DNA from 3 places in the Kitasatospora sp. NPDC059827 genome. Region 2 is predicted to be linked to each of the others. Evidence: riboswitches for the same ligand, from Rfam matches in the RefSeq annotation. Region 2 holds a riboswitch; each other region holds the start of a gene.
What was found. A riboswitch is a leader RNA that binds a small molecule or an ion and turns the genes downstream of it on or off. The one in region 2 is predicted to bind cobalamin.

Region 1 (9,793 bases), on a different contig from region 2:
GCGGGAGCTGGCCGGTTAGGCCCTGTCCGGCCGATCTTGCCGGGCCCGCGACGCCGGGCATCCCGCCTGGCCGCACGCCCGAATCGCCCGAGTACACCCAGTACGAGGACGATCCGGGCGCACGCCCAGCCGGGCGCCCACCGCCGCGGGCTGATCCGACAAGATCGACCGGACAGGGCCTAAGGCCCGGGGCCGGTCAGGGCCCGGCGGTGAAGGCGACCCGGGTGCAGTGCCGGCCGGTGCGGACGGTGAGGCCGTGTTCGGGCAGGCCGGCCGGGTCGCCGCCGTCGGAGAGCCAGCAGGCGACGGCGGAGCCGAGCAGCAGGGGGTCGAGGACGGGCTCGGGGCTGCCGAAGTCGCGTGCGGCGTGGGCTTCGAGGAGTCGGCCGCCGGGCAGCCGGAGCAGGTGCCGGGCCGGGCCGAGGGCGGCCACCGCGACGGCGAGGCCGGGCAGTTCGAGGGCGGTGTCGGCGAGCCAGTCGACGGCGGGGCGTTCGGCCCGGGCCTCGGTGCGGGCGAGGACTTCGGCGGTGTACCGCAGGGCGTCGCCCGGGTGGTCGTCGGTGAGGGCGTGGAAGCCGCGCGGGGTGTGGTCGTCGGGGTGGAAGGGGTAGCGCCGCAGGCTGACCTCCGTCCCCTCGCTCTTGCCCTCGACGTCGTACGCGCTCGGCCCTTCGCCGCCTCCGGGCCGGGGCGCGGGCTTGGGGTAGGGCGGCAGGACGGGTTCGCCGGCGGGCTCGTCGAGGCCGTCGAGGAAGGAGTAGAGCAGTGGGCGCAGCAGTCGGGCGGATTCGCCGCGGTGGGCGAGCGAGCGGTCGGTGATGGCGGTCAGGTCGGTGCGGTCGTCCGGGGTCCGGGCCAGGGCGAGTTCGAGTTGGGCGGCGAGGTCGCCGTCGGGGTCGAGGACGGGTGCGGCCTGGCCGAAGGCGTAGCTGGGGGACCGCGGGTCGAGTTCGGCGGCGCCGGTGGCGACGATCATCGTGGGCCGTCGCAGGGCGGCGCCGTAGAAGGAGACCGAGCCGTGGTCGCCGATCATGACGTCGGCGGCGACGAGGGCGGCCTGCCAGCCCTGGTGGGGCGGGACGAGGCGCAGGCCCATCCGCCGGGCGTCGTCGAGCAGGGCCGCCGGGTCGTGCCGGCTCCAGATGTTGGGGTGCAGCACGACGGCCACCGCGTACTCGTCGGCGGGCAGTTGGCGGACCAGCCGCTGCGGCAGGTCGGGGTGACGGCCGAATAACGAGTGCTCGCTCCAGGTGGAGTCGACGACGACGAGTCGGCGGCCGTCGACGGCACCGAGGGCGGCGCGGTAGCCGTCGCGGGAGCGTCGGCTGCGCAGGATCCGGTCGAAGCACGGGTCGCCGACGACCTCGGCGACGTCCAGGGCCTCGGGGCAGGAGGCCCGCAGCCGGTCCAGCTGTTCGGGGTGGGAGAGGCCGAGGACGTCGACGAACACCTCTCCGCGGTGGGTGAGTTCGTTGCGGGAGAGGCCGGCGGAGCTGACCGCGTCGCCGGTGGACTCGGTGACCAGGCGGTTGTAGCCGGCACCGTGCGGGAGGACGACCAGGCGGGCGTCCAGCCGGTGCATGGAGGCGTGGACGGCGCAGGCGACGGCCAGGTCGAAGCGGTGGCGGACGGCGTCCTCCCAGTCCAGCACGGTGTAGCCGGGCAGGCCGTGGAGGTACTCGTCCAGGGCGCGGTCGGCGAAGGCGGAGCCGGGGTTGACGGTGAAGTACCGCTCGATGCCGTCCGGGTCGAGCAGGGTGAGGACGTCCAGGACCCGGGTCGCCGAGGTGAGGGTGCGGGCGACCGCCAGCACGCGGGCCTTGACCGGGCGGGTGTTCCAGCGGTCGGCGGGCCAGACGTGGGGGTGGGACGGCACATCGTGATCGTACTCACCCCGCCGCGCCCCCGGCGTGGTTTGCCGAGTGTCGGTCAGCCCGCCGCCGCGGCGGGCTCCTCGTGGTCGGCGGCGGCGCACTCGTCGAGGAGGGGGCGCAGGGCGTCGTCCACGAGCCGGTAGCGCACCACGCGTCCGTCCTTGTCGCCGGTGACCACGCCCGCCGTGCGGAGCAGTCGCAGGGCCTGGGAGACGGCCGGGTCGCGCATGCCGGTGGCGACCGCCAGGTCGCTGACGGCGAGCGGGCCGGCCCGGTGGAGGGCGAGCAGCAGGGCGAGCCGGCCGGGGTCGGAGAGCAGGGAGAACCGCTCGGCCCAGGTCCGGACGTGGGCGGTGTCCCCGATGGCGGCGATGGCCTCGCAGACCCGGTGTCCGTCGATGGTGCGGTGGCCCGCGCGGTCGGCCGGTACGAGATGCATGCGGACATTCTGGCAGCTCACGACCTGTGATCCTGGACACCTGCACAGGTGCGCAACCTTGCGAGGGTGTGGTCCTGCCCCTACGGTGTTCCCCGCCGTGGTGCTCGGGAAGACCGGTGACGGACCCTCAACGGGTCCCATTCCGGAGCGGCCCTCGCCACTGTGATCGGGGGACAGTCGTCCGGATCCACGTGCCACTGGGTGCTTCGTGCACCTGGGAAGGCGGGTCGGGAAGCCCCGTGAGCCAGGAGACCGGCCACGGCATCTCACGAAGTCATTCCACGAGGTGCTGGAGCGTGATCCGAAGATGACCCTGCCCGAAACCGCCGCGCCCGCCGAGGCGGGCCCCGCCCCCTCCGTACTGCCCACCTTCCGGTGGAAGCGCGAGGACACCCTCCGGACCGCCGGGTTGATGGGGGTGATCCTGGCCATGCACGTGGTGGCCTTCGGGACCCTCGTCTTCCTGGTCGCGCCGCACAACTACGCCGTCGGCACCCAGGTCTTCGGGGTGGGCCTGGGCATCACGGCCTACACCCTCGGCATGCGGCACGCCTTCGACGCCGACCACATCGCGGTGATCGACAACACCACCCGCAAGCTGATGGCGGACGGCAAGCGGCCGGTCTCGGTCGGCTTCTGGTTCGCGCTCGGCCACTCCTCGATGGTGGTCGTCATGGCCGCCCTGGTGGCGGGCGGCGCCCAGCTGGCGAACACGCTGATGGACGACGACTCGGCCACCCACAAGTGGCTCGGGCTGGTCGGCACCACGGCCTCCGGCGCCTTCCTCTACCTGATCGGCGCGCTCAACCTGGCGGCGCTGCTCGGCATCCTCAAGGTGTTCCGCTCGATGCGGGCCGGGCAGTTCGACGAGTCGGAGCTGGAGGCGCACCTCGACTCGCGCGGCTTCATGGCCCGGATCCTGAACCGGGCGACCCGCTCGATCACCCGGCCCGGGCAGATGTTCCCGGTCGGCATGGTGCTGGGCCTGGGCTTCGACACCGCGACCGAGGTCACCCTGATGGTGATGGCCGGTTCGGGCGCGGCGGCCGGGCTGCCCTGGTACGCGATCGTCTGCCTGCCGCTGCTGTTCGCGGCCGGGATGAGCCTGTTCGACACCCTGGACGGGACGTTCATGAACTTCGCGTACCAGTGGGCCTTCTCCAACCCGGTGCGCAAGGTGTACTACAACCTGACCATCACCGGGCTGTCGATCGCGGTGGCCTTCATCATCGGCACCATCGAGCTGGTCGGCGTGCTGCACGAGAAGCTCGACCTGACCGACCCGGTGACCGGGTTCATCGCGGACATCTCGCTGGACAACGTCGGCTACGCGATCGCCGGGCTGTTCGTGGTGGTGTGGGCGATCGCCATCGCGTACTGGAAGCTGGCGGGCGTCGAGAAGCGCTGGACGCCCACGCAGCAGCAGTAGCCGTGGCGGCAGTCCCCACGCGTCGCGAACGGCGCCTCCCCGAGCCGGGGAGGCGCCGTTCGCGTTCCGCCGTCAGTGCCGGTCGCCGTAGCGGCGGCGGAACTGCTCGACCCGGCCGGCGGTGTCGAGCACCCGGGACTGGCCGGTGTAGAAGGGGTGGCTCGCCGAGGAGATCTCGACGTCGATCACCGGGTAGGTGTTGCCGTCCTCCCACTCGACCGTGCGGTCACCGGTGACCGTGGAGCGGGTGAGGAAGGCGAGGCCGCCGACCTTGTCGCGGAAGACGACCGGGCGGTAGGCGGGGTGGATTCCGGGCTTCATGGCGGGGCTCCTCCGAGGGGGTTCGTGCGGTCAGCGCTCTTCGCGGAAGTCGACGTGCCGGCCCGCGACCGGGTCGTACTTGCGCAGGACCATCCGGTCCGGGTCGTTGCGGCGGTTCTTGCGGGTCACGTACGTGTAGCCGGTGCCGGCGGTGGAGCGGAGCTTGATCACGGGGCGCAGTTCGCTGCGGGCCATCGGGCGTCCTCCTGGGGTCTCGGGCCCGTGGACTCTCGGTCGCTCGGGGCCTTCTGGTGCGGGGTTCGCGGGGCTGGATCGGAACCGTACACCGAAATGGATGTCATTTTCATCTGGTGTAACGTGACCTCCGTCCTGCCCATTCCCGGACGCCAGGGAGCACCCATGTCCGCCCACTGCCGGCTCACCGGCCGCCGGCCCGGCTTCGGCAACGCGATCTCGCACTCGCACCGCCGCACCCCGCGCCGCTTCGACCCCAACATCCAGCGCAAGCGCTACTGGCTGCCCAGTGAGGGCCGGTACGTCCGGCTGGTGCTGAGCGCCAAGGGGATCAAGACCGTCGACGCGATCGGCGTCGAGGCCGCCGTCGCCCGCATCCGCGCCCGAGGGGGGAAGGTCTGATGGCCAAGCAGAGCAAGATCGCCAAGAACGAGCAGCGGCGAGTGATCGTCGCCCGCTACGCCGAACGCCGGGCCGAACTCAAGCGGCTCATCGCCCACCCCGGCACCGCCCCGGCCGAGCGCGCCGCCGCCCAGGCCGAACTCGCCCGCCAGCCCCGCGACGCGAGCCCCACCAGGGTCCGCAACCGCGATGCCGTCGACGGCCGGCCGCGCGGCTACCTGCGCGCCTTCGGCCTCTCCCGGGTCAACCTGCGCGTCCACGCCCACGCCGGACACCTGCCGGGCGTGCGCAAGGCGAGCTGGTGAGCGACATGGACGGCACCAGGCTCCCGGTGGTGGTGGTCGCCGGGCTGCACCCGGACGAACGCCGGGCCGCCGTCCAGGAGTTGACGGCCGCCGCAGTGGACGCCGTGGTGCTGCGGCACGACCTGCGGGACGCCGCGCGCGGCCTGGTCCACCGCGAACTGCGGGACGCCGGCGGGGCGTTCGACACCGACTCGGTCCCGCTGGTGAACGACTGCCCGTGCTGCGCCCTGCGCGAGGACCTGTTGCCCCGGCTGCTGGAACTCGCCGACGGCGGCCGGTACGGGCTCGCGGTGGTCGAACTCTGGGGCGGCAGCGACCCGCACCCCGCGGTCGAGGTGCTCGCCGGGGGTGAGGTGGACGGCCGCCCCCTGGCGGAGGCGATCGAACTCGCGGGCGTGGTCACCGCCGTCGACCCGGACCGGCTGATCGGCGAACTCTCCGTGCCCGACGAGCTGGTGGAGCACGGGCAGCACACCGCCGCCCGGGACGAACGCACCCGCGCCGAGGCGCTCGCCCACCAGGTCGAGTACGCCACCACGCTCGCCGTGCCGCGCGCCACCGCGCACGCGCCGGGGCTCGCGCTGCTGCGCCAGCTCCACCCGACCGCCCGGGTGGTCCGGCTCGGCACCGGTGCGCTCGCCCGGGCCGCCCTCGGCGGCTTCGACGTGGCCGCCGCGCGCGACCGCGTCAACCCGGCGGTCGCGCTGCTCCCCCAGGAGAGCGACGAGGCCGGGGTGAGCACCCTGGTCTGGGAGCGCCGCCGGCCGCTGCACCCGGAACGGCTGCACCGGGCCCTCGAACTGCTCGTCCCGGCCGCCCAGCGCAGCCGCGGCCGGTTCTGGCTCGCCAACCGGCCCGACCTGATGCTCGCCTGGGACGCGGCCGGGGCCAACCTCGCGGTCGAGGAGTGCGGGCCCTGGCTGATCGCCCTGCCCGACGCCGCCTGGGACCTCTACCCGCCGGCCCGCCGCGCCGCGGCCGCCCTCGACTGGCACCCCCTGCACGGGGACCGGGTGCAGCAGCTCAGCTTCACCGCGGAGGGGCTGGACGTCGACGGCCTCACCGAACTGCTCGACTCCTGCCTGCTCACCGACGCCGAACTCGCCGCCGGCGAACCCGGCTGGAAGGCCCTTCCGGACGGCTTCCGGGACCTCCTCGACCCCGTCCACCACTGACCGACCCCACCCACCACTGACCGACCCCGTCCACCTCCGCAAGGGAGCACCCGTGCGCAACCGCACCGCCGCACCGAAGGCCCGGCCCAACCCGCTGGTCGCGGCCGGCATCGAGTACGTCGACTACAAGGACACCGACCTGCTGCGCCGTTTCGTCTCCGACCGCGGCAAGATCCGCAGCCGGCGGGTCACCCGGCTCACCGTCCAGCAGCAGCGGGCGGTGGCCCGGGCGGTCAAGAACGCCCGCGAGACGGCCCTCCTCCCGTACGCCTCCGGCACCACCCGATAGCCCGGACCCGACGGCCCGGCACCACCCGTTAGGAGCCCCTGATGGCAGTTCCCAAGCGCAGGACCTCGCGCAGCAACACCCGGCACCGCCGCGCCCAGTGGAAGGCGACCGGCCCGAAGCTCGTCCCGATCACCCTGAACGGCCGGGAGATGCTCGTCCCGCAGAACCTCGTCCCGGCCTACCGCCGGGGCCTGATCGACCCGGAGGGGAGGTGACGGCGGTCAGCGGGGAGTGCGCAGGGGCGCGCGGGGCGCAGTGGGGTGCCGGCGCATCCCTCGGGGGTGCTCGGCGGGCGGTTCGGGCCGGGGGTTCGTAGGCTCGACGCATGGCGGATGCGTACGCGGGGCGGCGGGAGCGGGTGAGGGAGCACTGCAGCGCGGCCGGCGCCGACGCGGCGCTGATCACCCGGGCGGCGAACGTGCGGTACCTGACGGGCTGCGCGCCCTGCGGGGCGACCCTGCTGCTGACCCGGGACCGGGTGCTGCTGACGCTCCCGGACGACCTGCCGCCGGACGACTCGGGGGAGCACCTGATCGCCGCGGACGTCACCCAGGTGCCGGTGGCGGCCGGGGCGGACACCGCCCTGGCGGCCGCCGCCACCGCGGACCGGCTGGGGGTGCGCGACCTGGCCGTCGAGGAGCACGACCTGACCGTCACCCGGCACCGGGCGGTCGCGGGCCTGCTGGAGGGCGGCCGGCTGGCGGACCTCGGCCAGGTGGTGGAGCGGCTGCGGGTGGTCAAGGACGAGCACGAGATCGCGGACCTGCGGATCGCCGCCGAGATCGCCGACCAGGCGCTGGGCGAGCTGCTGGAGTCGATCCTGGTCGGCCGGACCGAGCGGCACCTGGCGATGGAGCTGGAGCGGCGGATGATCGACCACGGAGCCGACCGGGCGGCCTTCCCGGTGTCGGTCGGCACCGGCAGCCACTCCGGCCAGCCCGCCCACCAGCCCACCGACCGCCGGGTGGAGGAGGGCGACTTCCTCACCGTGGTGATGGGCGCCCAGTACCGGGGCTACGGCGTCTCGACCGCCCGGACCTTCGTGATCGGAGCGGCTCCCGCGCCCTGGCAGGTCGAGCTGCACCGGCTGGTCTTCCGCGCCCAGCGGGCAGGTCGGGAGGCGCTCGGCCCGGGGGTTGAGCAGTGCGTGCCCGACCGGGTGGCCCGGCAGGTCCTGGAGGCGGCCGGGCACGCCGAGGCCTCTCCGCACCCGGTCGGCCACGGCATCGGGCTGGAGATCCGGGAGGCGCCGCGCCTCGGTCCGTCGGACATGGGTAAACTGGACAGCCGCGTGCCGGTCACCGTCGGTCCAGGGGTCCACCTCCCGGGCAAGGGCGGGGTCCGGATCGAGGACACGCTCGTGGTGCGCCCCCTCGAGGAGGGCGGGCCCGAGCTGCTCACCATCACCACCAAGGAGCTCCTCGCCCTGTGACGGCGGCCCCCGGGTCGGCGGCAGGACGCGAACCCTTGGTTCCTTGACAGCTATATCCAGGAGTAAGTGCGCCCGTGGCTTCCACGAACGATCTCAAGAACGGCATGGTCCTCAAGCTGGAGGGCGGCAAGCTCTGGTCCGTCGTCGAGTTCCAGCACGTCAAGCCCGGCAAGGGCCCGGCCTTCGTGCGTACGAAGCTCAAGGAGGTCCTGACGGGCAAGGTCGTCGACAAGACCTTCAACGCCGGCACCAAGGTCGAGACCGCCAACGTCGACAAGCGCGGCATGCAGTTCTCGTACAAGGACGGCGAGAACTTCGTGTTCATGGACATGGACACCTACGACCAGCTCGTCATCGAGCCGGCCGTCGTCGGTGACGCCGCGAACTACCTGCTGGAGGGCTTCGAGGCCCTCGTCGCCACCAACGAGGGTGCGGTGCTCTACATCGAGCTCCCGACCTCCGTCGAGCTCGTGATCTCCCACACCGAGCCGGGCGTGCAGGGCGACCGCTCCACCGGTGGCACCAAGCCGGCCACCCTGGAGACCGGTGCCGAGATCCAGGTCCCGCTCTTCGTCGTCACCGGCGAGAAGGTCAAGGTCGACACCCGCGACGGCAGCTACCTCGGCCGGGTGAAGTAAGTCCGTGTCGGCCGCACGTAGCAAGGCCCGTACCCGGGCCTTCCAGATCCTCTTCGAGGCCGACCACCGCGGGGTCGACCCGCAGCAGGTCCTTGCCGACTGGGTGGCGCGCGCCCGCGACCCCAAGCCCGACGAGGGCACCCCGCAGGTGGGCGAGTACACCATGGAGCTGATCGAGGGGTACGTCCAGCACGCGCGTCGCATCGACGACCTGATCGAGCAGTACGCGGTGGGCTGGACCCTCGACCGGATGCCGATCGTGGACCGCAATGTCCTGCGGCTCGGCGCGTACGAGCTGATCTGGGAGGACGGCGTCCCGGACGCGGTCGTCCTGGACGAGTCCGTCGAGATCGCCAAGGAGTTCTCCACGGACGACTCCCCGGCGTTCGTCAACGGCATGCTGGCCCGCTTCCTGGAGCTGAAGCCGAGCATCCGCCGCTGATCGGTGCTGTTCGCAGACGGCCGCAGGCCCCCGGAACTCCGGGGCCTGCGGCCGTTCCGCGTTTCACCCGGTGGGCGTAGGGTGGGTGCTACTCGTCAGTAACTTCGCCGACGGCGCCGTCGGCGACCCGAAGGGCAGGCCACACCCATGAGCACCGCGACCCGCAGCGAGTTCGACCGGGGCATCGCCCTCACCAGACACCCCGAGGAGGCCGGCCGCTACGACGCCGAGCTCGGCGCCGGCTGGCAGATCGGCGGCGGGGTCAACGGCGGGCTGCTGCTCGCGGTGGCCGGACACGCGCTGTCGCTGGAGCACGGGCAGCACCCCGACCCGGTGTCGATCAGCGGTTACTACCTGTCCGCCTCCACCCCCGGCCCGGCCACCGTCCGCACCGAGGTGCTGCGCACCGGTCGCGGGCTGTCCACCGGCACCGCCTCGCTCAGCCAGGACGGCGTCGAACGCCTGCGCGTGGTGGCCAGCCACGGCGACCTCGCCGCCGCCGACGGCGAGGTGCGCACCACCGCGACCCCGCCGCAGCTGCCGCCGCCGGACCAGTGCATCGGCGTCGAGCACGCCCCCAGGCAGCTGATCGAGCAGGCCGCCCTGCTGGAGCGCTTCGACCTGCGGCTCGACCCGGCCACCGTCGGCTGGGCGCTCGGCCAGCCCTCCGGCAACGGCCGGATCCAGGGCTGGTTCCGGCTCGCCGACGGCCGCGACCCCGACCCGCTGCTGCTCCTGCTGGTCGCCGACGCGCTCCCGCCGGTCACCTTCGACCTCGGCCTGCCGGGCTGGGCCCCGACCGTCGAGCTGACCGTCCACCTGAGGGCCAGGCCCGCCCCGGGCTGGCTG
Region 2 (9,793 bases):
CTTGAGCCTGCCGACCGCGGCCTTCACCCGGTCGTTGTACTTCCCGTCGATCTCGCCGCCGTCGTAGCCCTTGCAGTACAGGGCGGCCTGGAGGATCCGGCAGAAGTTCGCGGACGGGACGGTCGACTCGTCGAGCCTCGGGTACTTGCCCTGGAGGGTCGAGAGGGTGGTCGGGCCGAAGGAGTTCGACAGCGCGGTGATGCCCATCTCGTACTGGAGCGCGCGGGTCAGCGCGTACATGGTCGGCCAGCCGGTCCGGCCGTCCTCCTCCAGCTTCGAGATGCCGAGCGTGGCACCGCTGTTGTAGGTCGTGTTGATGAACTTCTGAGCCAGACGAACCATCTCGTCAGCCATGAGCTGTCTCCCGTGTTCCGGTGGAGCGCCGCCACCCCTCTCCGGGGCACGGGGGAGACCGCGGGGCGGCCGGGCGCGAGCAGGGCGGCACCCCCGCCACCGTGGCGGTCCGGTGGAACGAGGCCGGCGGTGATGCCCCCCCTGGAAACGGCCGCGGTCCCCCCGTTGCGGCACGGGGAGGAACTTTACCAGGGCTTTGGGGAGACTTGACCTGCTGTTTGGTTCTGCTCGGCTCGGCCTGATTCGGCCCGGCGCGGCCCAGTGCTTCTCCCGGGCCCGGTGATCCGGGGTCAGGACGTCCGGTGGGGGTGGAAGCCGTGGCCGCTCTTGCGGCCGAGGAGGCCGGCCTCGACCATCCGGGAGAGCAGCGGCGGCGGGGCGTAGAGGGGCTCCTTGTACTCGTCGTACAGGGAGCGGGCGATGGCCTCGACGGTGTCCAGGCCGATCAGGTCGGCGAGGGCGAGCGGGCCCATCGGGTGGGCGCAGCCGTGGACCATGCCGGCGTCGATGTCCTCCGGGGTGGCGTGGCCGGCCTCGGCCATCCGGATCGCGGACAGCAGATAGGGCACCAGCAGGGCGTTGACGACGAAGCCGGCCCGGTCGCGGGAGTGGACGACGTGCTTGCCGAGGGCGCCCCGGGCGAAGGCCTCGACCCGGTGCAGGGCGGCGCGGTCGGTGTGCAGCGAGGAGACCAGTTCGACCAGCGGCATCACCGGCGCCGGGTTGAAGAAGTGCAGGCCGAGGACGTGCGAGGCGCGGCCGGTGGCGATGCCGAGGCGGGTGACCGGGATGGACGAGGTGTTGGTGGCGAGGATCGCCCCGTCGTCGACGAGGACCTTGTCGAGGGTGGTGAGCACCTCGGTCTTGGCGTGCTCGTCCTCGACGACGGCCTCGACGACGAGCTGGCGGTCCGCCAGCGCCGCCGGGTCGTCGGCGAACAGCAGGTGCGCCCGGGCGGACTCGCGCTCGGCCGGGTCGATCCGGCCGCGGTCGACGGCGCGGTGCAGGGAGCGGTCGATGCGGCCGCGGGCGGCCCGGAGCGCGGCCCGGTCCTTCTCGCAGACGACGGTGTCCAGGCCGGCGCGGGCGAAGACCTCGGCGATGCCCGCGCCCATCTGTCCGGCGCCGACGACGGCGACGCGGCGGATCTCGTTCGTTCGGGTCTCGTTCGTCGGGAGCTCGGTCGTTCGGATGTCGTTCATGGTGCGGTGCCTCCGTGGTGGTGTGGCTCAGGCCGTGGCGCGCACGCGGACCAGGTGGCGGGCGTAGGCCTCGGTGGTGAGGAAGGCGGGGAGTTCGTCGCCGAGGGAGGTCTCGGTGAGGACCCGTACGGCGGCGTCGAGGAGCTCGGGGTCGACGCCCTCGGCGAGGAGGGTGGCGCGCTCGCGGTCGATCAGCCGGCGCACCAGGTCCGGGGTGGCGAGCGAGCCGCCGGTGAGCCGGGTGCAGTGGTGCTGCCACTGCCAGATCTGGCAGCGGGCGATCTCGGCGGTGGCGACGTCCTCCATCAGGCCGAACACGGCGACGGCGCCGGTGCCGCCGAGCCAGGCGGTGAGGTAGCGCAGGGCGACGGCGACGTTGGCGCGCAGCCCCTGGTCGGTGGGCAGGCCGGCGGACAGCCGGTGCACGCCCAGCAGGTCGTCGGCGGTGACCTCGACGTCCGCGCGGGTGCGGTCGAGCTGGTGCGGGAACGCGCCGAGGACGGCGTCGAAGGCGGTGCGGCAGGCGTCCACCAGGCCGGGGTGGGCGACCCAGGAGCCGTCGAAGCCGTCCCCGGCCTCCCGCTCCTTGTCGGCCCGCACCTTGGTCAGGGCGACGGCGTTGGCGGCCGGGTCGCGCTGGGGGATCGCGGCGGCCATCCCGCCGATGGCGTGGGCGCCGCGCCGGTGGCAGGTGCGTACGAGGAGGTCGGTGTAGGCGCGCAGGAAGGGCTGGGTCATGGTGAGGGTGGCGCGGTCCGGCAGGACGTAACGCGGGCCGTGCTGGGCGAAGTTCTTGATCAGGCTGAACAGGTAGTCCCAGCGGCCCGCGTTCAACCCGGCGGCGTGGTCGCGCAGTTCGTAGAGGATCTCGTCCATCTCGAAGGCGGCGGTGATGGTCTCGATCAGCACGGTGGCGCGGACCGTCCCGTACGGGATGCCCAACTCGGCCTGGGCGGCGGTGAAGACGTCGTTCCACAGCCGGGCTTCGAGGTGGTTCTCCAGCTTGGGCAGGTAGAAGTACGGGCCGCTGCCGCGCTCGATCTGGCGTCGGCCGCAGTGGAAGAGGTAGAGGCCGAAGTCGACCAGGGCGCCGACGGCCGGGCGGCCGTCGATCAGCAGGTGGGCCTCGTCCAGGTGCCAGCCGCGCGGGCGGACCACGATGGTGGCCGGGTCGGTCCCGACGGAGTAGTGCTTGCCGTCCGGGGTGGTCTCCTCGATCCGGCGCTCGACCGCGTCGGCCAGGTTCAGCTGGCCGGTGACCAGGTTGTGCCAGGTGGGGGAGGTGGCGTCCTCGAAGTCCGCGAGCCACACCTTCGCGCCGGAGTTGAGGGCGTTGACGGCCATCCGGCGCTCGGGCGGGCCGGTGATCTCCACCCGGCGGTCGGTGAGGCCGGGGCCGGCGCCGGCCACCCGCCAGCTGGGGTCCGCGCGGACGGCGGCGGTCTCCGGGCGGAAGTCCAGGGTGCCGCCGGACGCCAACTCGGCGGCGCGGCGCGCGCGTTCGGCGAGCAGCTCGGTGCGGCGGGCGGCGAACCCGTCGTGCAGCCGGGCGAGGAAGGCGAGGGCCTCGGGGGTGAGGACCTCCTCGAAGCGGTCCTCGGGCTCTCCGAGGACCTCGACGCGACGGGACTGGCTCATCCGGTTCTCCAGGGAAGCAGGCGGGGGCGGGTCAGGTAGGGGCGGGTCAGGCGGGGACGGGTGGGGCCCGGGGCCGCGTCCCTCAACGCGGCCCCGGGCGGGTGGGCGGCACGGAGCTCCCTCGCTCCGCCGTACGCGCCGCCGGGGTGGCACGCTCCGGTGGGTGGACGACCGAATCCACCGGGCGGGCGGGGATCGGAGGATCAGTGGAACTGCTCAGCCTCGGTGGAGCCGGTCAGCGCCAGGGTCTCGGCTTCGGGGTTGAGCGCGGTGGAGACCTGGTCGAAGTAGCCGGTGCCGACCTCGCGCTGGTGCTTCACGGCCGTGTAGCCGTCCGGCACGGCCGCGAACTCGGCCTCCTGGAGGTCTACGTAGGCCGTCATGCCGTGCTCGGCGTAGCCGCGGGCCAGCTGGAACATCGAGTGGTTGAGGGCGTGGAAGCCGGCCAGCGTGATGAACTGGAAGCGGTAGCCCATCGCACCCAACTCCCGCTGGAACTTGGCGATCCGGTCGTCGTCCAGGGCGGCCTTCCAGTTGAAGGAAGGCGAGCAGTTGTAGGCCAGCATCTTGTCCGGGTACTCGGCCTTGAGCGCCTCGGCGAACTCCCGGGCCTGGGCGAGGTCCGGGGTGCCGGTCTCCACCCAGATGAGGTCCGCGTACGGGGCGAAGGCCAGGCTGCGGGAGATCACCGGCGCCATGCCGGGCTCGACCCGGTAGAAGCCCTCGGCGGTGCGCTCGCCGGTGCAGAAGCGGGCGTCGCGCTCGTCCACGTCGGTGGTGAGCAGGTTGGCGGCCAGCGCGTCGGTGCGGGCGACGATCAGGGTCGGCACGTCGGCGACGTCGGCGGCCAGGCGGGCCGCGTTGAGGGTGCGGACGTGCTGGGCGGTGGGGACGAGCACCTTGCCGCCGAGGTGGCCGCACTTCTTCTCGGAGGCCAGCTGGTCCTCGTAGTGGATGCCCGCGGCGCCGGCCGCGATCATGGCCTTGGTGAGCTCGAAGGCGTTCAGCGGGCCGCCGAAGCCCGCCTCGGCGTCGGCGACGATCGGCACCAGCCAGTCCGGGCCGCCGTCGGTGCCCTCGGCGGCGTCGATCCCGTCGGCGCGCAGCAGCGCGTTGTTGATCCGACGCACCACCTGGGGAACGGAGTTGGCGGGGTAGAGGCTCTGGTCCGGGTAGGTCTGGCCGGCCTGGTTGGCGTCGGCCGCGACCTGCCAGCCGGACAGGTAGATCGCCTGCAGCCCGGCCTTGACCATCTGGACGGCCTGACCGCCGGTCAGCGCGCCCAGGGCGTGCACGTAGTCCTGCTCGTGGAGCTGCTTCCACAGGCGCTCGGCGCCGCGGCGGGCCAGGGTGTGCTCCTCGCGCACCGTACCGGACAGCCGGACGACGTCGGCCGCGCCGTACGTGCGCTCGATGCCGGCCCAGCGGGGGTCGGACGCCCACCGGGCGGCCAGCTCCGCCGCCTGCTGCTCCTGCTGCTGCCGAACCGACTGGGTCATGGTGATCGACTCCCGGGGATGATATGCGAAGGACGTTGCGAAGGATGTGAGCGACCTCTCACGAGGTGGTGAGAGGGCGGCCGGGTGGCGCCGGGCAGCGGTGGAACACCGCGGGACGTGGTCACCCGGACGGCAGGTCAGGGCAGTTGACCTGCCCGTTCGCCGCCGTTCTGGGCGCCTCCCGGCCGCAGCACCGACTCTGGCAGCCGGCGCGGCCGCCGTCACCGGTGGAGCCGTGCCAAGTTCCGCGAAGCCCGTCCGGCGAATCCGCGAAGCTTGCGAAGGCCTGCCCGGAGGCGTTGCGGCTAGGCTGCGCCGCACCGGCCCGACCCGACGGCCGGACACGGAGGTGCGGGACGATGGGGAAGGCCTTCGCCGGGGCCAGGCTGCGCCGGCTCCGGGAGGAACGCGGACTGAGCCAGGCCGCCACGGCGCGGATGATCGACCTCTCGCCCAGCTACCTCAACCAGCTGGAGCACGACGCCCGCCCGCTGACCGTCGCGGTGCTGCTGCGGCTCACCGAGGCGTTCGGCGTGGAGGCCGGGTACTTCGCCCCACCGGACAGCGCCCGGCTCGCCGCCGAACTGCGCGACGGCCTCGGCGAGGAGCTCGCGGCCGGCCGGATCACCCCCGGTGACCTCGACGAGGTCGCCACCCGACTGCCCGCCGTGGCACGGCTGTTGACCGACCTCGGGCGGGGACGGCGCGCCCTGGCCGAGCAGCTCGCCGTCCTCGCGGGGGACCGGGGTCCGGCCGCCGACACCCGGACCCCGCACGAGGAGGTCCGCGAGTTCTTCTACCGCCGGCAGAACTACGTCCATGAACTCGACACGGCAGCCGAGGAGTTGGCGGGCGAGATCCGGCTGCGGCGCGGCGGGGTGCGGGCGGTGCTGGCCGAGCGGCTGGCCGACGTGCACGGCGTACGGCTCGCCTCCGGCGGGGAGCAGCTGCACCGGTACGAGCCGCGGACCCGGACCCTGCGGCTGTCGGACCGGCTGCGCCCCGGCCAGCAGGCCTTCCGGCTGGCCACCCAGCTCGGCTACCTGGAACACGACGCGCTGCTCTCCGAACTCGCTGCCCAGGACAGCCCCGAAGGCTCGGCCGCGCACTCGCTCACCCGGATCGGCCTGGCCAACTACTTCGCCGCCGCCCTCGTCCTGCCCTACGCCGCGTTCCACGCCGAGGCCGAGTCCGCCCGCTACGACATCGAGCACCTCGCCGACCACTTCGGCGTCGGCTACGAGACGGTCTGCCACCGCCTCAGCACCTGCCAGCGCCCCGGTCTGCGCGGGGTGCCGTTCTCCTTCGTCCGGGTCGACCGGGCCGGGAACGTCTCCAAGCGGCAGTCCGCCACGCCCTTCCACTTCTCCCGCACCGGCGGCACCTGCCCGCTGTGGAACGTCTACGACGCCTTCGCCGCCCCGGGCCGGGTCCACGTCCAGGTCGCCGCCATGCCGGACGGGCGCCGCTACCTGTGGACGGCCCGGGCCGTCACCCGCTCGCCCGGTGGCTGGGGCCGACCCGGCAAGACCTTCGCGATCGGCCTCGGCTGCGAACTCCGGCACGCGGGACGGCTGGTGTACTCCGCGGGCCTGGACCTGGCCGACGAGGCCGCCGCCACCCCGATCGGCCTGGGCTGCAAGGTCTGCGAACGCCCGGCCTGCGCCCAGCGCTCGGCCCCGGCGATCGGCCGCCCGCTGGCCGTCGACGAGCACACCAGCACCTTCGTCCCGTACCCGGCGTCCTCCTGAGCGGTGCCGCACGGGGCGAGGAAGCCCCCGGAGGGCCGTCGGACGAGTACAACCACCTTTCCTGCCAGCGGGTTTGGCGGTATCGATCGGAGGGCATCGCCTGCCCGGAAGCCCCGTGTGCCACGGGCGGAAGTGAGGTGGGACGGATGGCCGGCGACGAGACGCCACAGCCCTTCGCGACGTTCTGCGGCAACTGCAACTGCGGTTGCCCCCAGGTGTTCCTGGACCGGGAGGCCCCGGCGGACCGGCGGGTGAGGATCACCGACGACTTCGGTCAGCAGATCCGGATGAGCGAGGACCAGTTCCGCGACCTGGTGCGCCAGGCCAAGGAGGGACTGCTGGACCTCTCGGCGGCTTCGGCCGGCTGACCGCGATCGAACGGCCCCCGGGGGCGGCGGTCCGATGACCCGCCGCCGGTCCGGCGAAGGGCCGTGGTCGCGGCCCGGGACTCGCCGATCGGTGTCGGGGGCATGGACACCTCGCTCTACGGGAACGCGTGGCCGACCTTGCGCTGTGGCTCGACCACCACCGGCCCGTCCTGGCCCTGTGACCCGTCGCGGCCCTGTGACCGTTCGGGCCCGCGCCGCGCGGCGGTGGGTCTGGACTTACTAGGACGTCCAACTATATGGTCGACGGCAGGTCCGCGGTGTCAGGGAAGCCGGTGTGAGTCCGGCACGGTCCCGCCACTGTGACCGGGGAGTTCGTCCTCGCAGATGACGGCCACTGGCAGCCAGCCGGGAAGGCCAGGGGGCGGGCGTGGATCCGGGAGTCAGGATACCGGCCGCGGATGATCCGTGTTTTCCACGAGGATGGAGACGACACGCATGACTCCGGGCCGCTGTTCCCGCTCCGCTGCCGTGCTGCCGACCGTCGGGGCCCATCGCCCCTGACGGTTCGTCACTTAACGCCTGCCGCAAGGGCGTACGACCGTACGTCCGATGCCGCGGCGTGCTCTCTCCATTCCTCCTCTCCCCACCCGTGACGAGAGAAGGAACCGATGGTCCGCGAACTGACCCACTTCATCGGCGGCAAGCGCGTCGCCGGGACGTCCGGCCGCTACGGCGACGTCTTCGACCCCAACACCGGCCGGGTGCAGGCCCGGGTGCCGCTGGCCGACTGGGCCGAGGTCGAGGCGGTGATCGCCGACGCCGCCCAGGCCCAGCCCGCGTGGGCGGCCTGGAACCCGCAGCGGCGGGCGCGGGTGCTGCTGCGCTTCCTGCAACTGGTCGAGCAGGAGAAGGAGGAACTGGCCCGGCTGCTCTCCGCCGAGCACGGCAAGACCGTGGCCGACGCCCACGGTGACCTCCAACGCGGCCTGGAGGTGGTGGAGTTCGCCGCCGGGATCCCGCACCTGTTGAAGGGCGAGTTCACCGACAACGCCGGCACCGGCATCGACGTCTACTCGATGCGCCAGCCGCTCGGCGTGGTCGCCGGTATCACGCCGTTCAACTTCCCGGCGATGATCCCGCTGTGGAAGGCCGCGCCCGCGCTGGCCTGCGGCAACTCCTTCGTTCTCAAGCCCTCCGAGCGGGACCCGTCGGTGCCGCTGCGGCTGGCCGAGCTGTTTCTGGAGGCCGGGCTGCCGCCGGGCGTGCTCAACGTGGTCAACGGTGGCAAGGAGGCGGTGGACACCCTGCTGGAGGACGAGCGGGTGCAGGCCGTCGGCTTCGTCGGCTCCACTCCGATCGCCCAGTACGTCTATGCGACGGCGGCCGCCCACGGGAAGCGGGCGCAGTGCTTCGGTGGCGCGAAGAACCACATGATCGTGATGCCGGACGCGGACCTCGACCAGGCCGCCGACGCGCTGATCGGCGCCGGCTACGGCTCGGCGGGGGAGCGCTGCATGGCGATCTCGGTGGCCGTCCCGGTGGGGGAGGAGACCGCGGACGCGCTGGTGGCCAAGCTGGTCGAGCGGATCGCCGCGCTCAAGGTCGGCCGCTCGGACGATCCGGCGGCTGACTTCGGCCCGCTGGTCGGCGCCGACGCGCTGGAGCGGGTCCGCGGGTACCTCGACCTCGGGGTCCGGGAGGGCGCCGAACTCGTCGTCGACGGGCGGGACTTCCGGCTGGAGGGCCACGAGGGCGGTTACTTCCTCGGCGCCTCGCTGTTCGACCGGGTGACCCCGGAGATGCGCGTCCACCGGGAGGAGATCTTCGGCCCGGTGCTCACCGTGGTCCGCGCCGCCGACTACGAGGAGGCGCTGCGGCTGCCCAGCGAGCACGAGTTCGGCAACGGCGTGGCCATCTACACCCGGGACGGCGACACCGCCCGGGACTTCGCCCGCCGGGTGAACACCGGCATGGTCGGTGTCAACGTGCCGATCCCGGTGCCGATCGCCTACCACACCTTCGGCGGCTGGAAGCGCTCCGCCTTCGGCGACCTCAACCAGCACGGTCCGGACTCGATCCGCTTCTACACCCGCACCCGCACCGTCACCTCGCGCTGGCCCTCCGGGGTCAAGGAGGGCGCGAGCTTCACCATGCCGACGATGGGGTGAACGCCGTGCACACCAGTGAACTGACGGAGGATCAGGTCGCGATCGCCGAGGCCGTCGGAGCCTTCGCCGCCGAGTGCCTGGCCCCGCACGCGGTCGAGTGGGACCGGACCAAGCACTTCCCGGTGGACGTGCTGCGCAAGGCCGCCGACCTCGGCCTCGCCGGGGTCTACGTCCGGGAGGACGTCGGCGGCTCCCAACTCTCCCGGCTCGACGGCGTGGTGGCCTTCGAGGCACTGGCGGGCGGCTGCCCGTCCGTTGCCGCCTACCTGTCCATCCACAACATGGTCGGCTGGATGGTCGACCGCTACGGCAGCGAGGACCAGCGCCACCGCTGGCTGCCCGCGCTCTGCACCGCCGAGGACCTGGGCAGCTACTGCCTCACCGAACCCGGCGCCGGCTCCGACGCCGCCGCGCTCGCCACCCGGGCGGTGCGCGACGGCGACCACTGGGTGCTGGACGGCGTCAAGCAGTTCATCTCCGGCGCGGGCGCGGCCCGGGTGTACGTGGTGATGGCGCGCACCGGCGGCCCGGGCGCCGCCGGGGTGTCCGCCTTCGTGGTGGAGCGGGACGACCCCGGGCTCTCCTTCGGCCCCGACGAGCGGAAGATGGGCTGGAACGCCCAGCCCACCCGCCAGGTCGTCCTGGACGGCGTCCGGCTGCCCGCCGACCGCCTGCTCGGCGGCGAGGGCGAGGGCTTCCGGATCGCCATGGCCGGCCTGAACGGCGGCCGGCTCGGCATCGCCGCCTGCTCGCTCGGCGGTGCCCAGAGCGCCCTGGAACGCACCACCGTCCACCTCGCCGACCGGGAGGCCTTCGGCGCCCGGCTGCTGCACACCCAGGCGCTGCAGTTCC
Region 3 (9,793 bases), on a different contig from region 2:
CGGCGGAGCGCTCGTAGGCGGTGAGCATGATGCGCTCGGCGATCAGCGTGGACAGCCGGGCGGCCTCGGCGGAGTCGAAGTCGATCCGCAGCTTGAAGAAGACGTCCTGGAGGCCCATCACGCCGAGGCCGACCGGCCGCCAGCGGGAGTTGGAGGTGCCGGCCTCGGTGGTCGGGTAGAAGTTGATGTCCACCACGCGGTCGAGGAAGGTCACGGCGGTGCGGACGGTGGCGTCGAGGCGCTCCCAGTCCATGGCGCCGAGCAGGTCCTCGACGGACGCGCCCTCGGCCACGTGCGCGCCGAGGTTGACCGAGCCCAGGTTGCAGACGGCGGTCTCGGAGTCGTCCGTGACCTCCAGGATCTCGGTGCACAGGTTGGAGGAGTGCACCGTGCGGCCGGGCAGCGCGGTCTGGTTGGCGGCGCGGTTGGAGGCGTCCTTGAAGGTCATCCAGCCGTTGCCGGTCTGCGCGAGGGTGCGCATCATGCGGGCGTAGAGGGTCTGCGCCGGGATGGTGCGGACGGCCTTGCCGGCCAGCTCGGCCTTGAGGTAGGCCTCGTCGAAGTCGGCGCCCCACAGGTCGACCAGCTCGGGGACGTCGGCGGGGGAGAACAGCGACCAGTCGGCGTTGGCGTTCACGCGGCGCATGAACTCGTCCGGGATCCAGTGGGCCAGGTTGAGGTTGTGCGTGCGGCGCGCCTCCTCACCGGTGTTGTCGCGGAGCTCCAGGAACTCCTCGATGTCGGCGTGCCAGGTCTCCAGGTAGACGCAGGCCGCGCCCTTGCGGCGGCCGCCCTGGTTGACGGCGGCGACCGAGGAGTCGAGGGTGCGCAGGAACGGGACGATGCCGTTGGACTTGCCGTTGGTGCCGCGGATCAGGCTGCCGCGCGAGCGGATGCGCGAGTAGGACAGGCCGATGCCGCCGGCGTGCTTGGAGAGGCGGGCGATCTGCGCGTAGCGGTTGTAGATCGAGTCCAGGTTGTCCAGCGGCGAGTCCAGCAGGTAGCAGCTGGACATCTGCGGGTGCCGGGTGCCGGAGTTGAAGAGCGTCGGCGAGGAGGTCAGGTACTCCAGGCGGCTCATCAGGCCGTACAGCTCGGACACCTCGCGCACCGACTGCTCGGAGTCGCCGACCGCCAGGCCGCAGGCGACGCGGAGCAGGAAGTGCTGCGGGGTCTCGATCACCTTGCGGGTGATCGGGTGGCGCAGCAGGTAGCGGGACTGGACGGTGCGCAGGCCGAAGTACTCGAAGCGGTCGTCGCCCTTGGCGTCGACGAGCGCGTTCAGGGCGTCGGCGTGCTTGGCGACGAAGGCCGCGGTGGTGTCGCCGATCAGGCCCTCGGCGTGGCCGACGGCGATCGAGGCGGAGAAGGAGGTCGAGCCCTGGCTGTTCGCCTCGTCGACGATCTCCAGGGCGAGCAGGCGGGCGGCCAGCTTCGAGTACTGGGGGTCCTCGGCGATCATCGACGCGGCGGCGTCCACGGCCAGACCGCGCAGCTCGGCGAAGTCCGAGCCGGCGTGGCGGCCGCGCAGCGCGGCGGCGGCGACATGGCCGGGGTCGACCTCGGTGAGGTCGGCGCTGCGGTCGGTGAGCAGCCGCAGGAGAGCACCGCCGGGGTCGGAGACCGTCGGGTCGGTGAAGGCGGTACCGGAGCCCTGGGCGGGCAGGGTGACTGAGGCAGCGGTGGTCAAGGCGCTCTCTCCTGGCGGCGATCGTGCGGCGGTGATCGGGGTCACCCGGGCCGATCTGGGCAGGGGAGCACGGCGCGAACGCAAAAAGCGTCGCGCGAGGTGTCTCCCCGGCCCGCCCGCGAGGCCCGGAGGGGTGGTGCTGGTGCTTGGCGCGGCCTCTGCGGGAGGGCCGTGGCGCACGCTGTTCGGCAGGTACTCGGACTCGCGGTACGGCTGCTGGAGCCGCCCGCACACCGCTGCGGGGCAGTCCCGGATTCCCACCGGGTTCCCCTGCATCGACAGCAGAAGCGAGCATACATGTAGTGGTGTCTCCTCGATGCGACACCACATGTAGTACGGCGTGGTGTGTTGTCGCGATGACGGGTTGTGCCCGGGCCGGTGGCGGTTCGTGGGCGTCCGAGGCCCGGAACCACGCTCCGGACGTGTCGCGGCCGCCCGCCGGACACCCCGGATCCGGGTGCCGGACACCCGGGCCCGGCGCGTCGGGCGTCCTGGTTTCGATACGGAACGGTCACCGGGCCGAGGGACGGTGCGGGTGATGCCCTACGATCTGGGCGCATGAGCGACGGAACTGGTGTACCTGGGCACGGGCCGCAGGGGACGCCTCCCGCCGGGCCGGGGGGCGCACAGAATCAGCAGCCGGTGGGGCCGGGTCCGGTGCCGCCGCCGGGCGGTGGTTTCGGCCCGCCGCCGGCCTCGTACGGACCGGTGGCGCCGGCGGCGCAGCCGTTCTCCCAGCCCGTCCCGCCGGTGCCCCAGCCGGCGCCCCAGCCGGTTCAGCCGCCGGCTGCGCAGCCGCAGTGGCAGCAGGCCCCGCAGCAGCCGGGTCCCCCGCAGCAGCCGGGTCCCCCGCAGCAGGCGGTTCCCGCACAGCAGCCGGTCGCGCCGCAGCGGCCGGTGCCGCCGCAGCGCGTCGAGCCGGACTGGGCGGCGCTGGCGGACCGCAACGAGGCCGACGGCAGGCGCAAGCGCCGGGTGAGGATCATCGGCGGCGCGGTGGCCGTCGTCCTGGTGGGTGGTCTGGCCGCGGGCGGCGTGCTGCTGTTCGGCAAGAAGGACGACCCGGCCAAGCCCGGTGGCGGTGCGGTCGCGTCCGCGTCCGTCTCGGGCAAGCCGACCCCCGGCCCGTCGAACGGCGGCCCGTCGACCCCCGGACCGTCGAACGGCGGTGCGACCGCGGGAGGGCAGCCGGACGACCCGTCGAAGCCGATCTGGGAGGTCGCCACCGACCCGGCGCCGCAGGACGCGGGGGCGCTGTTCTCCGCGCTGCAGGTGACGGTCAACGGCGTGTCCTGGAACCGGACCGTGGTCGCGCTGGACCAGCCCTGCTGGGACGGCAACTCCACCACCGGCGGGCTCGGCAAGGTCCTCGGCGACCAGGGCTGCCAGAAGGTGCTCCGGGCGACGTACGTCTCCGGCGACAGCGCGGTGACCGTCGGCGTCGCGGTCTTCGACCACAGGATCCAGGCCGAGACGGCGATGAAGAACTACGCCGGGCAGCTCAAGGGCCTGCCCGCGCCGGGCGCCCCGGCGTTCTGCGCCAACCCCGGCTGCACCGGCACGCACAGCAGCCTGGGCCGGTACGCCTACTTCACCGTCGAGGGCTCGGCGAAGGGCGGCAACGCCCCTGACGCCGCCGCGACCGCGGCGTCCGCCGGGTTCGCCGAGCACGTGAAGGGCCAGCTGCTCCAGCGGGCCAAGGCGGCGGGCTCGGCCACGCCGGGCTCGCAGGGCACTCCGGCGGCCGCCGCGACCGGCTGACCCGCGGTGACACCCCGGTCCCGGCGGACCCGTTCGCCGGGACCGGGGGAGTGTGGCAGGCTCTCGTCGGAGTCATTCGTACGCGTGTTCCGGTTGCGTCCGCGGGGGTCGGCGCCGGCGAGAAACCGGAGGAGCGGTCGTGGCCCTGCCCAGAGTCCTGCGCGGTAGGCCGGCCGTGCTGGCCGCGGCCGGCATCGTGGTCGCCGCCGGCAGTCTCGTGCTGCTGGACCGCGACGACCGGACCGACGTCGGACCGCCCGTCCGGGTGCCGGTGTCGGTCGGCGCCCCCGGCCGCACCCTGCCGCCGGACGTGGGCCGGGACCTGCTGGCCCGGGACCCGCAGGCCTCGCCGAACGCCCGTGCCGTCCAGCAGTTCCTCGCGGACCTGGAGGCCCAGGCCCGCACCGGGCACAGCGGCGGCACGGTGATCGGCCAGCACGTCGAGGCGCACAACGAGCGCAACAACCCCGAGTACGGCGACTACCGGGGCACCAAGCAGGTCGGTTACTACTACAAGAAGGCCGCCGACATCACCGGCCGGCTGCCCGGCTTCATGGAGACCGACCTCGGCCCCGGCTACGGCCAGAACGCCTGGGGCGTCGGCAACCCGCGCTCCTACTCGGCCGGCCGCTGGCCCACCTGCCGCACCGGCTGGCAGTACACCGACGACGCCGTCGACCTGATGACCGCCGTCTGGTCCGGCCACCCGCGCGCCGACGACGGCACCTACGACGCCTCCGGCGTCCAGCAGAACTGCGACGGCAGCACCACCGAACTCCCGGACAACGGCGGGGCCCCGGCCGGGATCGTCGGCATGTCCTTCCACGAGCCCTACCCCGGGTCCGCCGTCAAGTCCTTCGACCGGGTGCTCTGTTCGAACTCCCCGGCGGCCAAGGACCCGGGCTGGTTCGGCCGGGTCGTGGACGCCGGGGGCGACACCCCCGAGTACCGCGCACTGGTCACCGACCTGTCCTACCTGGCCGACCACCTGGAGTACCTGGCCGCCCACGACGTGCCGGTGCTGCTGCGCCCCTACCACGAGATGAACGTCCGGGACTGCGCCAGCCGGTTCTGGTGGGCGGGCCAGAAGCCGGCCGACTACCAGGCGCTGTGGCGGATCACCTACAAGTACCTGGTGGAGACCAGGGGCCTGCACAACCTGCTGTTCGTCTGGACACCGGTCTCCTGGGACGGCGCCCCGGGCGTGGACCCGTGGGACTACTACCCGGGCTCCCAGTACGTCGACGTGGTCGGGGTGGACGACTACAGCGGCAGTCCGGCGCACCCGATCGGCACCGGCGAGGTCTGGACCAAGCGCTACTACGACGGGCTCGCCGCCTACCGCAAGCCGAGGATGCTCGCCGAGTCCTTCGCCGTGCCGGTCAACTCCCGCCAGCCGGACACCCTCAGCCGCACCCCCTGGACGATCTGGACGGTCTGGGGGCAGTCCCTCACCTCCGACAACCTGGCCCCGGACCAGCCGCGCAACTCCGGAGCGGACGTCAACGCCACCTACCACAGCCCGTTGGCGATCACCGGCGGCTCCGGACCGTCCGGCGGGAGCATCGACTGGGGCGGGCTGCACGTCCGCTGATCGGGTCCGGATCGGTTGAACGGGCGGAATTCCGGGTCCGTTGTGCCGTGTGGCATCCTGTGGCGGCGAAGCCCGAGGGCTCGGTGAACGGTCGGGAGAGGACCGAAGGGGCGGGGGTACGGGGATGACACAGGCACGTCCGATACGCGGGGCCGGTGGCCTGGCGGTCGGTTGGGGCGTGGTGCTGCTCGGCTGGGCGGCCTACAACTGCTTCGGGCAGGTCGGCTTCGCGACCTACCTCAAGGGCATCTTCTACTACGGCGGGACCTCGGTGGACGCCGAGACCGGAAGCCTCAACTACGGCCTGCTGTACCTGGCCGCGGGCATCCTGCTGCTGCGCGGGCGCTCCTGGGCGCTCGGGGTGGCGGCGGGCGTGGCACTGGTCGAGGGCTACAACCGGGTGCGCAGCCTGACCGGCGCGCTGCTGGACGAACCGCAGCGGCAGTGGTTCACGGGGACGACCGAGGGCGGACTCAAGCTCGCCACCTTCGCGCTCGGCGTGGTCGTCACCGCGACGCTGATCGTGCTGCTCGCCCGCTCCAAGTGGCGGGAGCAGCCGGAGGGTTCCCCGGCCGGGACGCCCTGGCCGCTCGCGCAGAGCGCGGTTCCGTCCGCGCCGCTGCCGTCCGCGCCGTTGCCGGGTCCGTACGGAGTGCCGCAGCCGGGGCAGCCGCAGCCCGGGTGGTCGGCCCAGCCGCCGGCTCAGCCGGTGTGGTACCAGCAGCCGCAGCAACAACTGCCGCAGCCGCAGCCGCAGCCGCAGCCGCAGCCCGCCGCCTGGCCGCCTGCGCAGCCCCAGCCGGTGCCGCCCGGGCCGGGTCCGTACGCCCAGCAGCCGCCCCAGGCGGCGCCGACGTACCAGCCGACCGCGCTCCAGCAGCAGTGGCCCGCCGCCCCGCCCGTGCCCGCCCCGCCCGTGCCCGGCCCGCAGGGCGCCGGCCAGGTGGCCCCCGGCCCGGTCGTGCCGCCGCCCGCGGACGCGCCGCCGGCCGCAGAAGCGCCCCCGGCCCCGCACCCGCCGCAGGCCTGACCGACCGCCCGGACCGACCGACACCAGACGAGGAACGACTTCCGCCATGACGTCCACAGCCCCTGCGCGGACGGTGCTCACCACGTCCCGCGAGGCCGCCCGGCTCGCCGAGCGACAGATGTCCTGGAAGCCCCGGGTGCTGCCGTTCTACACCGCCTTCGCGATCATTTTTACCTTCTCGATCTGGGCGTACGTGCCCAACCCGACCCCGCTCGGCTGGGCGATCACCATCCTGTGGGGCATGCCGGTGTTCGGCGTGCTGATCGGCTTCCAGGGGGTGCTGATGGTCCGCCGACGGCTGCGGCAGGTGGATCGGATGACCCCGCCCGCGCCGGCCGAGGACGACTTCCTGATCGTGCTGGTGCCGACCATCGGCCGGCACGACACCTACCCGGCGCTGGAGCGCTCGGTGCTCTCGTACGTCGAGCACCTGCCGTCGTACTTCCCCTGGATGAGGGTGGACATCCTCACCGAGGAGGGCTGCGCCGCCGCCGAGAAGATCGACGAGCTGGCCGAACGCCACCCGCTGATCCGGGTGGTGACCGTGCCGAAGGCGTACGAGACGGCCAACGGCACCAAGTTCAAGGCCCGCGCCAACCACTACTCGCACGAGCTGCGGATCGAGGAGGGCGAGGCGCAGGACGACGTCTGGGTGCTGCACATGGACGACGACACCGGCGTCGGGCCGGACACCGCCGCCGCCGTCGCCCAGTTCGTCAACCGGCAGCGCCGGGCCGGGGACGACGCCAAGCACATGGCGCAGGGCATCCTGACGTACCCCCGGGAGAACGCCGTCTCCACCTTCACCTGGCTCGCCGACGCGATCCGCCCGGCCGACGACATCGCCCGTTTCCGGGCGATGACCGGCACCGGCACCCCGATCGCCGGCGTGCACGGCGAGCTGCTGATCGTGCGCTCCTCGGTGGAGGCCACCATCGGCTGGGACTTCGGGCCGAAGACCATCGTCGAGGACGCCCAGATGGCGCTGAACTTCTGCCAGCGCTACCCGGGCCGCAGCGACTGGTTCAACGGGCGCTGCTACGGCGCCTCGCCGGCCGGCGTCAAGGACTTCCTCAAGCAGCGCGAGCGCTGGGCCTGGGGCCTGGTCGCGCTCTGCTTCAACCGGACCATCCCGCTGCGGTACCGGCTGTTCATCGGGATGGGCATGGTCAGCTGGGTGCTCGGCCCGCTGCAGCACGTCGGCTTGGTGCTGATGGTCGCCTGGTTCACCGGTACCTGGAACACCTCGCCGGTCACCCAGTCCGTGGTGCTGCTGTGGGCGATCAACTTCGCCTACGTGATCTGGACCTACTGGGAGGGGCTGCGGCTGAACGTGGTCGCCTCGGCCAACCACCGGCGCAAGTGGTGGGAGCCGATCGTCGTGGTGGCCTGCATCCCGGTGTTCTCCTTCCTGGAGGGCTGGGGCGGGCTGCGGGGGCTGATCAAGTTCCTCAAGCGCGAGGAGAACAAGTTCGTCGTCATCGCCAAACCGGCCTGATCGGAAGTCACGACCGTTGAAGCGCCCCGCCATCTTCATCCTGCCGACCGTCGTCGTCGCCGTCGCCGTGGCCGTCCCCGTGGTGTGGGGGGACCACCCGATCCGGTTCGACCACCAGCGGCCCACCACCGTCCACCTCGCCGCCCCCACCGAGCAGGGCCGGGTCTGGGGCTTCGGCAAGGACGCGCCGCCGGTCGAGGACACCGGCCCCAAGGTGGCCCGCCCGTGGACCAAGGGGAGCCCCGAGTGGGGCGTGCAGGTGTACTGGCTGGACGACCCGGCGGACCCGGACAACTTCGTCCAGGGCAAGGTCGACCGCATCGTCAAGTACGTGGTCGGGCTGAACGCCAACTCCCTGTCGGTGACGTTCCCGTACTACACCACGGGTACCAAGTCGAACGCCGTCGCCGCCCGGCCGACCTCGCCCACCCCGGAGCGCCTCGCCCTGCTGCTGGACGCCGCCCACCGGGCCGGTCTGCGCACCACCGTGCGTCCGCTCATGGACGAGGACGTGTTCGACTACGTCCACACCCTCAAGTGGCGCGGCAACATCACGCCGACCGACCGGGACGCCTGGTTCGCCAGCTACGCCGCCTTCCTGGCGCCGTACCTGAAGACCGCCCAGGAGCACTCCGCGGCGGAGTTCACCCTCGGCACCGAGTTCAACTCGCTGGAGGGCGACCCGCGCTGGCAGGGACTGGTCGACGAGGCCAGGAAGACCTTCCACGGCGAGCTGGCGTACGACGCGAACTTCGACAACTGGTCCAAGGGCCCGATCGCGGTACCCGTCGACGGGACGGGCGCGGACGCCTACCCGCCGGCCAAGAACTCCGACGACGACGCCCCGATCGCCGACCTGAAGGCCAGCTGGAACGCCTGGCTCGACAAGCGCGGCACGGGGCCGCAGCCGACCACCAAGCTCACCGAGGTGGGCATCCCGGCGCAGAAGGGCGCGTACAAGACGCCCGGTGAGTACTACAAGAAGACCGAGGTGAACGAGGCCGTCCAGGCCACCTGGTTCACCGCGGTCTGCCAGGTCGCCCAGGAGCGCAAGCTGAGCGGCGTCTACTTCTGGTCGCTGTACTTCGGCATCGACCCGACCCTGCCGGTCACCCCGGACACCCCGCGGATGGACTACGCCGGGCGCCCGGGCTCCGAGAAGGCGATCCGCGACTGCTTCGCGCAGACCTACCAGGTCCCGCAGCCGTAGCGGGCCCGCTACGGCTGGGGCTCGGCGGGGTGCTCGCCGGCGCCCGGGGTCCCCTTGGGGGTCGGCGTCCGGGCCGGCTTGGCCGGGGTCGGACGGCCCGTCGGCCGGGTGCTCGCCGTGGGCGTGGGCGTGGGCGTGGGGGTGGGCGTCGGGGTGGAGCTCGGCGTCGGGGTCGGCGTCGGCGTCGGGGTGGCCGCCGGCGCGGCCGGGGACTGCGGCTGGGCCCCGGACAGCCCGTCCGCGATCTGCTTCTCCAGCCACGGGGTCACGAACCGCATGCCGGCCGGGGTCAGGTGCACCCCGTCGTTGGCCGGGGTGACCCAGTGGCCGTCCTTGTCCTTCCACACGCAGGTGTCGTACGGGCAGTAGAAGGTGTCGAGGTCGACCAGCCGGACGGTGCCGCCGGCGGCCTTCACGAAGTCGCCGACCTGCTGGTTGTAGCAGGTGCCCCAGGCCTTGCCGATGGCGCCGTTCTCGACGCGTTCGTTCATCAGCAGCACCCGGGCGGCGGGCGCCCGCCGGTGGACCTGCTCGACGGCCTGGGTGAGCTCGGTGCGGTACCGGCTGCGGTAGTCGTCGTCGCAGGGGTTGAGCCAGGTGCCGTCCAGGTACTGCTCGGCGGCGTCCCAGCCGAGGTGGATCACCACGGCCTCCGGCGCGGTGGCGGCGACCTGGCGGTCCCACTCGGCGGCCCGGTTCCGGCAGTCGGAACTGGTCTCGAACTCCGTCCCGGAGACGGTGCGCACCTTGTCCGGGTCGAACACCCCGCAGCCGCTGATGCCGCCGTCGACCACCCGGTAGCCGTCGCCGTCCCGGTACAGCCCGGTGGCGAGGTCCTGGGCGAAGGAGTCGCCGAGCACCAGGACCATCGGCCTGCCGCTCGGCCCGGACCGCATGTTGTGGGTGACCCAGGCCGGCAGGTACCAGGCCCCGGCGGTGGCCACCGCGGCGGTGACGGCCAGCAGCGGGACGGCCGGGAGGGCCCGCCAGCGCAGCACCCGCAGCTTCTC

Region 1: linked by a shared signal. The riboswitch ahead of ACFV8H_RS19850 (HoxN/HupN/NixA family nickel/cobalt transporter) and the one ahead of ACFV8H_RS04470 (CoA-acylating methylmalonate-semialdehyde dehydrogenase) in region 2 are both predicted to bind cobalamin.
Region 3: linked by a shared signal. The riboswitch ahead of ACFV8H_RS25010 (ribonucleoside-diphosphate reductase subunit alpha) and the one ahead of ACFV8H_RS04470 (CoA-acylating methylmalonate-semialdehyde dehydrogenase) in region 2 are both predicted to bind cobalamin.

Annotation. Positions count from the first base shown of each region.
Region 1 is NZ_JBHWIV010000029.1:21,025-30,817, forward strand. Features, by position in the region: gene ACFV8H_RS19835 (AAA family ATPase) at 1-19, shown strand, start outside; gene ACFV8H_RS19840 (hypothetical protein) at 197-1,879, opposite strand; gene ACFV8H_RS19845 (ArsR/SmtB family transcription factor) at 1,933-2,316, opposite strand; cobalamin riboswitch at 2,398-2,592, shown strand; gene ACFV8H_RS19850 (HoxN/HupN/NixA family nickel/cobalt transporter) at 2,624-3,745, shown strand; gene ACFV8H_RS19855 (type B 50S ribosomal protein L31) at 3,818-4,066, opposite strand; gene rpmG (50S ribosomal protein L33) at 4,097-4,261, opposite strand; gene rpmB (50S ribosomal protein L28) at 4,427-4,663, shown strand; gene rpsN (30S ribosomal protein S14) at 4,663-4,968, shown strand; gene ACFV8H_RS19875 (CobW family GTP-binding protein) at 4,974-6,143, shown strand; gene rpsR (30S ribosomal protein S18) at 6,196-6,432, shown strand; gene rpmF (50S ribosomal protein L32) at 6,474-6,647, shown strand; gene ACFV8H_RS19890 (aminopeptidase P family protein) at 6,758-7,864, shown strand; gene efp (elongation factor P) at 7,939-8,502, shown strand; gene nusB (transcription antitermination factor NusB) at 8,507-8,944, shown strand; gene ACFV8H_RS19905 (thioesterase family protein) at 9,092-9,793, shown strand, end outside.
Region 2 is NZ_JBHWIV010000004.1:191,771-201,563, forward strand. Features, by position in the region: gene ACFV8H_RS04440 (glycoside hydrolase domain-containing protein) at 1-354, opposite strand, end outside; gene ACFV8H_RS04445 (3-hydroxybutyryl-CoA dehydrogenase) at 645-1,556, opposite strand; gene aceB (malate synthase A) at 1,584-3,194, opposite strand; gene aceA (isocitrate lyase) at 3,398-4,693, opposite strand; gene ACFV8H_RS04460 (short-chain fatty acyl-CoA regulator family protein) at 5,053-6,444, shown strand; gene ACFV8H_RS04465 (hypothetical protein) at 6,591-6,812, shown strand; cobalamin riboswitch at 7,054-7,245, shown strand; gene ACFV8H_RS04470 (CoA-acylating methylmalonate-semialdehyde dehydrogenase) at 7,442-8,941, shown strand; gene ACFV8H_RS04475 (acyl-CoA dehydrogenase family protein) at 8,947-9,793, shown strand, end outside.
Region 3 is NZ_JBHWIV010000043.1:19,734-29,526, forward strand. Features, by position in the region: gene ACFV8H_RS25010 (ribonucleoside-diphosphate reductase subunit alpha) at 1-1,666, opposite strand, end outside; cobalamin riboswitch at 1,860-1,992, opposite strand; gene ACFV8H_RS25015 (Fis family transcriptional regulator) at 2,333-3,451, shown strand; gene ACFV8H_RS25020 (glycoside hydrolase family 26 protein) at 3,591-5,045, shown strand; gene ACFV8H_RS25025 (hypothetical protein) at 5,170-6,075, shown strand; gene ACFV8H_RS25030 (glycosyltransferase family 2 protein) at 6,122-7,573, shown strand; gene ACFV8H_RS25035 (glycoside hydrolase family 113) at 7,590-8,783, shown strand; gene ACFV8H_RS25040 (acyltransferase family protein) at 8,792-9,793, opposite strand, start outside.